4 regions of the Providencia zhijiangensis genome follow, and region 2 is predicted to be linked to each of the others. Evidence: predicted binding sites of a transcription regulator. Region 2 holds the regulator's gene; each other region holds the start of a gene.
What was found. Region 2 encodes PurR, which represses purine synthesis genes. Its sites were predicted from a motif close to CANGCAAACGTTTGCNTG; they were not measured.

Region 1 (3,218 bases), 1.0 Mb from region 2:
CAGAATGAAAATTTCTCGTCCATTCTGGAAAAATTCACGGGTAGGGGTTTTCCAACCATCGACGAATAACAACGGTGGAATCAACAGAACCATAAAGAGTTCGGGGTCAAAAGAGACATGTAACCCAAATTGAGGCCACGCTAATAATGCACCGATAGCAATTTGAATAAGAGGAAGGGGAATACGGATGGGAATGACTTTCGTCACCACACCAGAAACAGAGACAGCCAAGATCAAAATCAGAATAGTAAAGAAAATTTCCATGTTGCCCTTACTTATTAACTAATGCATACCCTAAATATCGCAGCTTAAAGTATAACGGGAGAACCCAAAATTTGCCTGCCGCCGCATAGTAAGAGATAGCACCGTCCAGACCATGAGATTTTCAGTCAAGGCAGCCACTGGTTGAAAATAGGCATTTTCACTTCATATACCGCCTTAGCACTATTCTATCCTTAACAGGCTATCTGACGGGAAAATAATTTGGAGTTTAGAACGAATCGCAACAATCCGTTAAAGGGCGACAACAGGTGCCGCCCTATCATTAGAATTACCTTTAGATAGCGAGGTCGGCAGCATAAAACGCTACCAATAGAACCGCGATAACCACGCTACCAATATTCAGTTTACGCCATTCACCCGCACAGATACGCCCGATAACCAGTGAAGCGAAACCTAGCATGATACCGGTGACGATATTACAGGTTAATACGATGAATACCGCGCACAGTAAACCTGACATCGAATCCACAAAATCATCGAAATCTAATTTCGAGACATTGCTCAACATCAACAGACCCACATACATCAGTGCTGGCGCCGTTGCATAGGCAGGTACCAGATAAGACAATGGCGATAAGAACAAGATAAATAAGAATAAAACACCAACAACTACAGCGGTTAAACCTGTACGACCGCCTGCTGCGGTTCCTGCTGCAGATTCGATATATACCGCGGCTGGTGATGCGCCGATCGCCCCAGCAAAAATGCTGCTGACAGAGTCAGCGGTTAACGCTTTTCCACCATCGATAATCTGACCGTCTTTATCCAGTAAGTTCGCTTGACCCGCAACCGCGCGGATAGTTCCCGTTGCATCAAAAACTGCCGTCATTACTAATGCCAGAACGCTTGGCAGAACCGCAGCTTGAAGTGCACCCATGATATCCATGCTGAACATCAGCGCTAAACCATCTTCACCGAATGAAGGCAGTTTAAAGAAACCTTGGTATTTAACGGCAGGGTCGAAAATCAAACCAATAATCGAAATCGCGATAATGACTAATAACACTCCGCCCGGTACACGGCGTTTTTCTAAACCGAAAATTACAGCTAAACCAATCAGAGACATTAAAACAGGGAATGAAGTAAATTCACCCAGCGCAACGGGTAAGCCTGCATTTGGGTTTTTAACCACTAAGCCAACGCCCGTTGCTGCAATCAAGAGTAAAAACAGGCCGATGCCAATACCCGTACCGTGAGCCACGCCCATTGGCATGTTACGTAAAATCCAACTACGAATACCTGTCACAGAAATAATGGTGAATAAACACCCCATTAAGAACACGGCACCCAGCGCAACTGGAATACTAATGTGTTGCCCTAACACTAAGCTAAAGGCGGTAAACGCCGTTAATGAGATTGCACAGCCAATTGCCATTGGCAGATTCGCCCATAACCCCATTAATAAAGAACCGAAACCCGCGACTAAACAGGTTGCGATAAATACTGCAGTAGGGGGGAAGCCTGCTTGTCCTAACATACCCGGCACGACGATGACAGAATAAACCATCGCTAAGAATGTCGTTAATCCCGCAATGATTTCGCGACGCACTGATGAGCCACGCGCTGTGATCTTAAAATATGAATCCAATTTGCAATTGGATGAAGCCTGTTGGCCTGCCATGGTATACCTCTGCTATTAATTTTAGAAAATTCTATATCACTATTTTTGCTAAGCTTTTCATAAGCATTTATTCATTTTTTGCTTGGTGACTTAGCGAATATCGCCTCAAACTGAAACTCACGTAAACGATTACCTTTTTGAAAAAATATTTACTGAACCGAGATAACTGGTAAACAGAATGACTCTCTAGGAACAGTGCGCAAACGTTTGGCTTTCAGAACAAAGCGAGGCGAATTGTGAAGAGCGTAATTATCGTTCGAAAGGGGGGAATTGATCAAGTGTTTTATGATTGGCTGCTTTTTAGCCAAAAACCATAAAAACTACGCCGTATTTTTACAATCCTCCATAAAAGTCAGTCATATTTCGTTCTATATACCCTTTGTTTAAATACATGCGGAAGAGTGTTGCTAAAATCCCCACTAATATTGAGTTTTTAATAAATAATCTGTTTATGAAAGTATTTATTCTCTAATACTAATTAAATAACTCATTTCTCTGGTGATTATTTTTATAAATATATTTTTTAATAATACTTAACACTCGCTATAAATATTATGTCAACCATTACAGCCTCAATTAAAACAATGCCAAAAAGTGCCTTAATACTTTTTGCTGTATTTTTACTGATTTATCTCCTTCCCGGGATTTATGGGCATAGCCCATGGAAGCAAGATGAAAACTACAGTTTCGGTATTATTCAAACCATGTATGAAACTGGAAATTGGCTGGTACCGACCAATGCGGGCGAGCCTTTTATGGAAAAACCGCCATTCTATTATTGGACGGCGACGATTTTCTCTCATTTATTATCTGGAGTGATGCCGCTATACGATGCCGCACGCAGCGCCAGTTTATTTTTCTCTATTATTAATTTTTATTTTTTTGTTTTATTAGCTCGCCGCTTTTTTAAATCTGACAGTTTTTCTGATGCCCGTATTTGGACAGCCTTTGCACTGTACGTTTGTGCGCCGGGAATATTGCGACACACCCATGAAATGTTCACGGATGTTTCGTTAATTACAGGGGCTACCATCGGCTTATATGGCTTATTAGGGTTAATTCAGCAACAGAAAATTGCTACGTCCGCCTTCTGGCTCTGCCTTGGAACCATTATCACCACCTTATCTAAAGGCGTATTTATTCCTGGCGTTCTGTGGATCAGCCTATTTTTGGCACCTGTGTTTCTCGCTCAGTGCCAGTCTAAACAGTTTTGGTTACCCGCGCTATTCGCAGGCTTAGTCTCTCTCATCGCTATCCTGCCTTGGCCAATTATGCTGTATGTGCAGCATCCCGAGCTGTTCGTGACTTGGTTTTG
Region 2 (3,218 bases):
GTTAACCTGAACAACCTGATCAAAGGCACCAAATTTGAAGGTCTGTCTTTAGAAGAAATCATCAAAACTTCTGAAGCTGGCGTATTCAATAACGCGGCTCAAGTTTGGAACCACACTTTCTACTGGCACTGCTTGGCTCCAAACGCAGGCGGTGAACCAACAGGTAAAGTTGCAGAAGCTATCAACAAAGCATTCGGTTCATTTGCTCAGTTTAAAGAGCAATTCACTGATGCCGCAGTTAAAAACTTCGGTGCAGGTTGGACTTGGTTAGTGAAGAAAGCAGATGGCAGCCTGGCTATCGTTAACACGTCTAACGCGGCAACACCAATTTCTGGTGACGACAAGCCAGTTTTGACTGTTGATATCTGGGAACACGCTTACTACATCGACTACCGTAACGCACGTCCAAAATACTTAGAAAACTTCTGGGCGCTGGTTAACTGGAAATTTGTTGAAGAAAATCTGGCTTAATTTTAGTTCAGATCTAAAATGACTAAGGGCGAGTATAATACTCGCCCTTAATTATTTCTCATCCTTATTAGATAGGATGGAAATGAAATCAGAAAATGTGCACAGCAAACAAAATAATTACAGCTAAAGAGCCAAGCGCAGCTAGCAATCCATATTTAAAATCTGTATCCATGAGACCCTCTCATATAAAGAAATTGAATTATCAAATAACCATAAAATAAAAAGGTTATTTCAGTATACATGCACAAAAACGTAAAACCAGTGTCTATATCACATGTTATAACATCAATTATTTCTTTCGTTTTTGCGCTAGATCAGACAAAATCGACAACAAATCGCTAAATTATTGCCAGCAAAGGTACTATGCATCAATATGCAGGTAATTATTTAACTAGAATTATTTTAGAGACCAAGTTTTGGTTAGGAGTTTTTTCTTCTCATGGCAACAATTAAAGATGTGGCGAAACGTGCGGGCGTCTCTACCACAACCGTCTCCCATGTTATCAACAAGACGCGTTTTGTCGCTGATGATACAAAAACAGCCGTTTGGGCCGCCATCAAAGAGCTCAATTATTCTCCGAGTGCGGTTGCACGTAGTTTAAAAGTCAACCACACCAAATCAATTGGCCTGTTGGCAACATCAAGTGAAGCCCCCTATTTCGCAGAAGTGATCGAGTCTGTCGAGAATAGTTGCTATGAGAAAGGCTATACTCTAATTTTATGTAACTCTCACAATAACTTAGGTAAGCAAAAAGCGTACTTGCAAATGTTGGCACAAAAACGTGTCGATGGGCTACTTGTGATGTGTTCAGAATACCCTGACACCTTGATTGGTATGTTGGAAGATTACCGAAATATTCCAATGGTCGTCATGGACTGGGGTACCTCTCGCGGAGATTTCACTGACAGTATTATTGATAACTCTTTCCACGGTGGTTATTTAGCAGGTCGTTATCTTATTGACCGTGGTCATCGTGAAATTGGTGTGATCCCTGGCTCCCTTGAAAGAAATACAGGCATTGGGCGTTTAACCGGCTTCCAAAAAGCCATGGAAGAAGCCAAAGTCACGTTGAAAGATGAATGGATTGTTCAAGGGGATTTCGAGCCAGAATCAGGCTATAAAGCGATGATGCAGATCCTCAGTAACAAACACCGCCCAACGGCTGTCTTCTGTGGTGGAGATATCATGGCGATGGGAGCAATCTGTGCAGCTGACGAGATGGGATTACGCGTCCCTCAAGACATTTCCATCATTGGTTATGATAACGTGCGTAATGCGCGCTATTTCACGCCTGCATTAACCACAATCCACCAACCAAAAGAGCGTTTAGGACAAATGGCGTTTGCGATGTTGCTCGATCGTATTGTGAATAAACGCGAAGATGCACAAACGATTGAAGTTCACCCGCGTTTAGTTGAGCGCCGTTCCGTGGCTGATGGTCCATTTATTGATTATCGCCGCTAAGTCTATCTCAGCACATTAGCTCGCAAACCACTCCGCGTTGAGAGTTTCGCTATCACCAAGATAGTCAAGAAGCCATCTCAGCGCTGGAGATGTATCATTCTCAACCCATGTTAAGCAGCAAGGGCTTTCAGGAAACGGCTGCGCTAATTCCAGCTCAACTAACTTACCTTCTGCACACAAAGGTGCTGCACGGTGCTCTGGAACCATCCCCACACACAGACCATTTGCCAAACACGCTAAACCACTTTCCCAGTAAGGCACAACTAAGCGTCGTTGGTTGTCCAGCGCCCAAGTATCTCTTTTCGGTAAGCTTCTTGAGGTATCTTCTAAGCACAAACTTGGATATTCACGCATTTGGTCATCCGTCAGTTTGCCCTGAATTTTCGCTAATGGGTGAGTGGGGCTCGCAACACAACGCCATGACATAAAGCCCATGTCGCGGAAACTATAGCGCTCTCCAATGGGTGAAGCACGGGTCGCTCCAATCGCCACATCCACACGCCCATCCGCTAATGCATCCCAAACCCCATTAAACACTTCAGGGTGGATATACAGTTCGATATCAGGAAAATGACGATAAAAATCCAAAATCAGCTGTTCCGTACGCTGCGGTTTTACGATGCAATCAACGGCAATACTGAACTGCCCACGCCACCCATTGGCGACTTGTTGGCATTGATGTCGAGTATCAATCATTTTTTTGATAACACTTCGACTTTCTTTAATAAAGATAACTCCTGCTTCCGTCAATACCACATCACGGTGACGGCGCTCGAATAGCGGAACCGCCAACCATTCTTCGACTTGCTTTACTGTGTAACTGATCGCTGAAGGGACTCGATGCAACTCATCCGCAGCACCACTAAAGCTTCCCGTTCGAGCAACTGCGTCTATGACTTCAAGTGCATGAGCTGACCACATTTTCTTTCCTTTCAAATTATTTGATAGCAGAGTCCAAATATTACCGTTTCACAACGTAAAAAAATAGCCTATACAATAAGATAACTATTAACATTATTTTAAATACAGATTAAGCAAAACTATGACAAATACTGCGACAAAAAACTCCTCTGGATTTTTGATTTACCTTGCCGGCCTAAGCATGCTGGGGTTTTTAGCCATCGATATGTATCTGCCTGCCTTTGGTTCAATGCAAACAACCTTAAATACGACTGAAGGTGCTATCAGCGCCTCATTAAGTATCTTTCTAGCTGGCTTTGCTTTTGCCCAGCTACTATGGGGCCCCCTTTCAGATAAATTAGGACGCAAACCTATTCTCATT
Region 3 (3,218 bases), 930 kb from region 2:
AACGGGATAAATATATCCTACATGGGATGATAATATATTTATATGCGAGTCCGTTACCGCAAAAATTAAAAAATATTTATAACTAAAGTTTTAAAAGCAATTCACTATAATGAATAACTGCGATTAATTTAACGGTAATACTTTATGAGGGCCAAAACACTCATAATGAATGTTATCGGCAGCAATACCCATTTCAATTAACTGCTTTCCAACATGTTGCATAAAGCCGACAGGTCCACAGAAATAGAATTGCATATTTGGCTGAAGCACTTTCTCTTTAACTTGTGTTAAATCCAGTAATCCACGGTATTGGTAATCTTCACCCAGTTGATCTTGTGGCGCTGGTTGATTAAACCAAACTGCTGAATGACCTTGGGTATGTTGTGATATCAACTGGCTAACTTCTTGATTAAAAGCGTGTACATCCCCATTTTCAGCAGCATGTAGCCAATTCACAGGTGCTTGATGTTGGTGCATGGTGAGGTGGTTAAGCATGCTGAGCATTGGTGTTAAGCCGACGCCAGCAGAAATTAAAGTCACTGGCGTTTTCGGTTCGACATCAAGGTAAAAATCACCGCATGGTGGCGCTAAACGAACAATATCGCCTTCATTGAGATTTTGATGTAAGAAGCCAGAAACGGTGCCTTGCTCTTCACGTTTCACCGCAATACGGTAGGTTTTCCCATTTGGCGCAGTAGTGAGTGAATACTGGCGAATTTCTTGATTTTCAAAACTATTTTCATTCAGGTACACAGTAATATATTGCCCTGGACGATAATCCGCCACCGCTTTACCATCTACCGGAGTGAGTTCAAAACTGGTGATAACAGCACTTTGAGGTTGTTTTTTAGTGACTTTGAATTCACGTAAACCTTCCCATCCGCCGGACTTTACCGCATTTTCACGGTAAATCGTGCTTTCACGGTTAATGAAAATATCCGCCAGCACGCCATAAGCTCTTCCCCATGCGTCTAACACTTCTTGGCCTGGGCTAAGCAGCTCATCAATCGCAGCGAGCAGGTTTTCCCCAACAATTGGGTAGTGCTCAGGTTTGATATTTAAACTGGCATGTTTCTGGGCAATTTTCTCCACTGCGCCAATTAACGCTTCAGGGGTTTCAATATGGACTGCATAAGCGCAAATAGCGTTGAATAGGGCTTCACGCTGATCGCCATTCGTTTGATTTCTCATATTGAAAATATCTTTCAGCTCAGGATGTTGTTTAAACATTCTGTCATAAAAGTGAGCGGTTAATTTAGGGCCAGTTGCTGCGATGGCAGGGATGGTGGATTTAATTGTGGCGATAGTTTGTTGGTCAAGCATACAGGTACTCCTGAATTATTTTCATAATATTATGAATTTATAAACATGTATTTTGTATGCAACTTATAATATTTAGCGGGAAATGTAAATAATTAACGCATCAAAAAGTGGGGGAATTCACCGCAAAATTAGAGGTAGCTAGCAAAGTTAGATATTCGTCTCGGTATTATTGAAATGTGCGCTATTATATTTTGTGTTGTTTAAAGGTATCTGAAAGCAAAAAAATTAATGCAATCGTTTGCGTATATTTTTTCTTAGGGACTATCTCAACGACGAAAAAGAGTTTACACTGTCAGTCATTAAGTTGAATTGATTGTTACCTTATTGAATTGCTGAGGCAGGAGAAGCGAATGTTAAAGCGTGAAATGAATATTGCAGATTACGACCCACAACTGTGGGAAGCAATGGAAAAAGAAGTACAACGTCAAGAAGAACACATTGAATTAATTGCTTCTGAAAACTATACCAGCCCACGAGTTATGCAGGCTCAAGGCTCTCAGCTGACCAATAAGTATGCGGAAGGTTATCCAACTAAACGTTATTATGGTGGTTGTGAATTCGTTGATGTGGTTGAGCAATTAGCTATCGACCGCGCGAAAGAGTTATTTGGTGCTGACTACGCAAACGTACAGCCACACTCCGGTTCACAAGCTAACGCTGCGGTCTATATGGCGCTGCTGCAACCAGGTGACACTGTATTAGGTATGAACCTGGCGCACGGCGGTCACTTAACTCACGGTTCTCCAGTAAACTTCTCCGGTAAACTGTATAACATCGTTCCTTACGGTATCGATGAAAGCGGTAAAATCGATTACGACGATATCGCGGCTCAAGCGAAAAAACATCAACCAAAAATGATCATCGGCGGCTTCTCCGCATATTCTGGTGTGGTTGATTGGGCTAAAATGCGTGAAATCGCTGACAGCATCGGTGCCTACCTGTTCGTTGATATGGCACACGTTGCGGGTCTGGTGGCGGCGGGTGTTTACCCTAACCCTGTTCCACATGCTCACGTCGTTACGACAACAACACACAAAACTTTAGCGGGCCCACGTGGTGGTCTGATTTTAGCTAAAGGCGGCGACGAAGACCTGTATAAGCGTTTGAACTCTGCGGTATTCCCAGGTTCACAAGGCGGCCCTCTGATGCACGTTATCGCAGGTAAAGCGGTAGCACTGAAAGAAGCGATGGAGCCTGCGTTCAAAACTTACCAACAGCAAGTTGCAAAAAATGCGAAAGCAATGGTAGAAGTTTTCCAAAAACGTGGCTTTAAAGTGGTGTCTGGCGGTACTGAAAACCACCTGTTCTTAGTTGACTTAGTTGACAAAGATATCACAGGTAAAGACGCTGATGCTGCACTGGGTCGCGCAAACATTACAGTAAACAAAAACAGCGTACCTAACGATCCGAAGAGCCCGTTTGTCACTTCTGGTGTGCGTATCGGTTCTCCTGCAATTACACGTCGTGGCTTCAATGAAGCAGATGCACGCGAGCTAGCTGGCTGGATGTGTGATATTCTGGACAACCTCAATGACGAAGCAACCATTGAAGCTGTTAAACAGAAAGTATTAGCTATCTGCAAAAAATACCCAGTTTACGCATAATGGTAATTAACCAATAGCGTGCAGTGAATTAGCACGATAAACCCGCTTCTACATTTGGTAAAAGCGGGTTTTTTGTTGTCCGTTTTAAACCCCTCAATAGTAGGGGAAGATGAAAATAAGGGAGGAGTGATGGTTATTCCATCAACGCGTTGGCTAGCGATTGATTATTTTACCTACTTTTTTGCCTACAGTATTTTCTTACCATTTTGGTCCGTGTGGCTACAAGGTGAGGGAATAGATGCAGAAATGATAGGGCTTTTGTTAGGTATTGGACTTGCGGCGCGTTTTCTC
Region 4 (3,218 bases), 950 kb from region 2:
CGCCAACAGTAATTTCGCCTTTTTGAACGTGATCTGCACGGATGTTACCAATACCGCCTGCTAACATAATTGGCTTATGGTAACCGCGTAATTCTTCACCATTATGGCTATTAACTTTCTCTTCATAGGTACGGAAATAACCTAATAAAGCGGGACGCCCAAATTCGTTGTTAAATGCCGCACCGCCTAAAGGACCTTCCGTCATAATATCGAGTGCGGTCACAATACGCTCTGGCTTGCCAAAATCTTCTTCCCAAGGTTGCTCAAAACCCGGAATACGTAAGTTGGAAACGGAGAAGCCGACTAAACCTGCTTTTGGTTTTGCACCGCGACCTGTCGCGCCTTCATCACGAATTTCACCGCCAGAACCAGTTGCAGCTCCCGGCCATGGAGAAATTGCCGTTGGGTGGTTGTGGGTTTCCACTTTCATCAAAATATGTGCATCTTCTTGATGGTAACGATAAGTACGTCCATCTGGCTCAGGGAAGAAACGACCCACTGAAGAGCCTTCCATTACTGCCGCATTATCTTTATAGGCAGACAGAACGTGATCTGGCGTTTTTTCGAAAGTATTTTTGATCATTTTAAACAGGGATTTTGGCTGTGTTTCCCCATCAATAATCCAATCCGCATTGAAAATTTTATGGCGGCAATGCTCTGAGTTTGCTTGCGCAAACATATACAGCTCAACATCCGTTGGGTTACGTTTTAACCCTGTGAATGCCTCTAATAGATAATCAATTTCATCGTCAGCTAACGCTAAGCCCATCTCTTTGTTAGCAGTATCGAGTGCTTGGCGTCCGCCTGCGATAATATCAATCACTTTCATTGGGGCAGGCTGCTGCTGAACAAATAGCGCTTCGGCTTGTTCAAAAGAGGCAAAAACCGTTTCCATCATGCGGTCATGTAACAGACTGATGACCAGATCCCACTGCTCGCTTGTCAGTGAGTCGGCTTGAATATAATAGGCAACGCCGCGTTCAATACGTTTAACCTGTGTTAAGCCACAGTTATGCGCGATATCCGTTGCTTTAGAAGACCAAGGAGAGATAGTTCCTGGGCGTGGGGTGACTAAAATCAGTTTTCCAAATGGCTCATGCTCTGCCAGAGAAGGACCATATTTTAACAAACTACTCAGTTTACCTTGCTCACTGCCACTTAATGGGGCTGATAGCTCAGCAAAATGCATATATTCAGCATAGATATCCGTTACAGGGAGCTGTTTTTCAGCAAACAGCGCCAAAAGGCGGGTAATACGAAATGCTGATAGTGCCGGTGAGCCACGCAAAATTTCCATAGTCTTAAATTCTCTCTTTTAAACGCCAGCCCTGAACATGAAAGCAGGGAAACCGGAGTCCATTATAGAGCAATGTTCATCAATACGAAACCGTTTGCGTGACTAAAAATAGAGCGATTAGTTAAATATTAATATGTGCTAAATACGATAATATTAGTTGCACCGACCATCACTGTTAGAGCAAAATACGAAACCACTGGATTTATAACCATGATTAAACAGTTTTTATTAAGCGCACAACACCAGTTCTTGCACGAGAAATAATTATTTGAATAACCTAAAAGTTAACTATTTTATTATCGTGGTCATCGCCTTACTTGCCACCATGATCATTGGTTCTAATGTCCGATGGTCGAATACGCAAAATACCCAAATAGACAAAATTATCTCTCAGGGTGAGTTACGTATCAGCGCAGTAAGTTCACCACTTATTTATATTGATGAGCAACATCAGCTACGTGGCTTCGACTACGAACTGGCTCAAGGCTTTGCTACGTACCTAGGAATTAAACTCAAAATTATTATTCGTCCAACTATCGAGCAAATTTTTGAAGATCTCGATAACGACGATGCCGACATCGCTGTGGCAGGGCTGCTGTATAATAAAGACCGTTTGGATACTATGAAAACGGGTCCTAGCTATTTGAATGTGACTCAGCAATTGGTTTACCGTAAAGGCACCACGCGCCCAAAAACCTTTAATGACTTGAAAGGGAAATTAGTGGTTATCGCGGGGAGTACCCATGCAAGCACACTAAAAGCGCTTTCAACGCAATACCCTAATCTTAAGTGGGAAGAAAGCAGCGACTATACACCGAGCCAGTTATTAGAAATGGTGGCCGAAGGTGAGATTGACTACACCCTTGAAGACTCTATTGCCGTCTCTTTGCAGCAACGAATTCACCCGAAAGTCGCTGTCGCATTTGACTTACGTGATGAACATGCCATCACATGGTATATGAGCCGCAAACATGACTATAGCCTAGATGCCGCCCTGCTCGACTTTTTTAATATCAGTAATCAAAATGACTCACTCGCCCGCTTGACCGAGAAACATTTTAGTCACGTCGAATCCTTTGATTATTTTGATACGATTACATTTATAAGTGCCATTAACAATAAATTACCTGATTATCAGCATTTATTTGAGAAGTATGCGGATACTGTCGAGACCGTCGATTGGAAATTATTAGCAGCTATCGCTTGGCAAGAGTCCCACTGGAATCCCCTTGCAACCTCCCCTACTGGTGTTCGTGGGATCATGATGCTTACCAAACCAACTGCGGCAACGATGGGAATTGAAGATAGATTAGACCCAGAAGGAAGCATCAAAGGTGGGGCTGCATATTTGTCGTACATCATGAAACGCTTACCCGACTCTATCGCTGAAGATGACCGTATTTGGTTTACCCTTGCAGCCTATAATATGGGCTATGGGCATATGCTGGATGTGCGTAAATTAACGCAAAAGCTGGGTGGCAATCCTGACCGTTGGCTTGATGTTAAAGCGAATTTGCCCCTGTTAACACAACCAAAATATTATTCTCAGCTCACGTATGGCTATGCCCGAGGACACGAGGCTTATCGTTATGTGGAAAATATTCGCCGCTATCATCAAAGCTTAGTGGGTTATTTGCAGAGTCAGGAGAAAAAACAGAAAACCTTAGAGATTGCGAAGAAATCTCACGTTTATGTCGTGGTACCCAATGAGAATACTCAGCTCTCATCTTATGTGATGCCTGATATGGTGCCAGCAAAATTGGAGGTCGCGCCAAAAGCGTCAGCGAATTTAGGTGTGTTTTATGCCAGTGAAAATAGTAGTGCACGAAATCACTCCCTAGGGAAATATATTCTGGCAAAACCAACACGCTCGAGTTCTATCGATAATAACGTAGCCCTACAAAAGGAAACGTCAATTGAA

Region 1: QS795_RS02340 (NCS2 family permease) is a predicted target of PurR. The motif match lies at 2,022-2,039, and genes of this name have one in related genera.
Region 3: glyA (serine hydroxymethyltransferase) is a predicted target of PurR. The motif match lies at 1,551-1,568, and genes of this name have one in related genera.
Region 4: purL (phosphoribosylformylglycinamidine synthase) is a predicted target of PurR. The motif match lies at 1,381-1,398, and genes of this name have one in related genera.

Annotation. Positions count from the first base shown of each region.
Region 1 is NZ_CP135990.1:535,786-539,003, reverse strand. Features, by position in the region: gene QS795_RS02345 (Na+/H+ antiporter) at 1-264, opposite strand, end outside; gene QS795_RS02340 (NCS2 family permease) at 557-1,903, opposite strand; gene QS795_RS02335 (ArnT family glycosyltransferase) at 2,458-3,218, shown strand, end outside.
Region 2 is NZ_CP135990.1:1,566,157-1,569,374, reverse strand. Features, by position in the region: gene sodB (superoxide dismutase [Fe]) at 1-471, shown strand, start outside; gene cydH (cytochrome bd-I oxidase subunit CydH) at 560-643, opposite strand; gene purR (HTH-type transcriptional repressor PurR) at 911-1,936, shown strand; gene punR (DNA-binding transcriptional activator PunR) at 1,952-2,857, opposite strand; gene punC (purine nucleoside transporter PunC) at 2,979-3,218, shown strand, end outside.
Region 3 is NZ_CP135990.1:2,493,233-2,496,450, reverse strand. Features, by position in the region: gene hmpA (NO-inducible flavohemoprotein) at 124-1,323, opposite strand; gene glyA (serine hydroxymethyltransferase) at 1,674-2,927, shown strand; gene QS795_RS11515 (3-phenylpropionate MFS transporter) at 3,057-3,218, shown strand, end outside.
Region 4 is NZ_CP135990.1:2,516,009-2,519,226, forward strand. Features, by position in the region: gene purL (phosphoribosylformylglycinamidine synthase) at 1-1,297, opposite strand, end outside; gene mltF (membrane-bound lytic murein transglycosylase MltF) at 1,566-3,218, shown strand, end outside.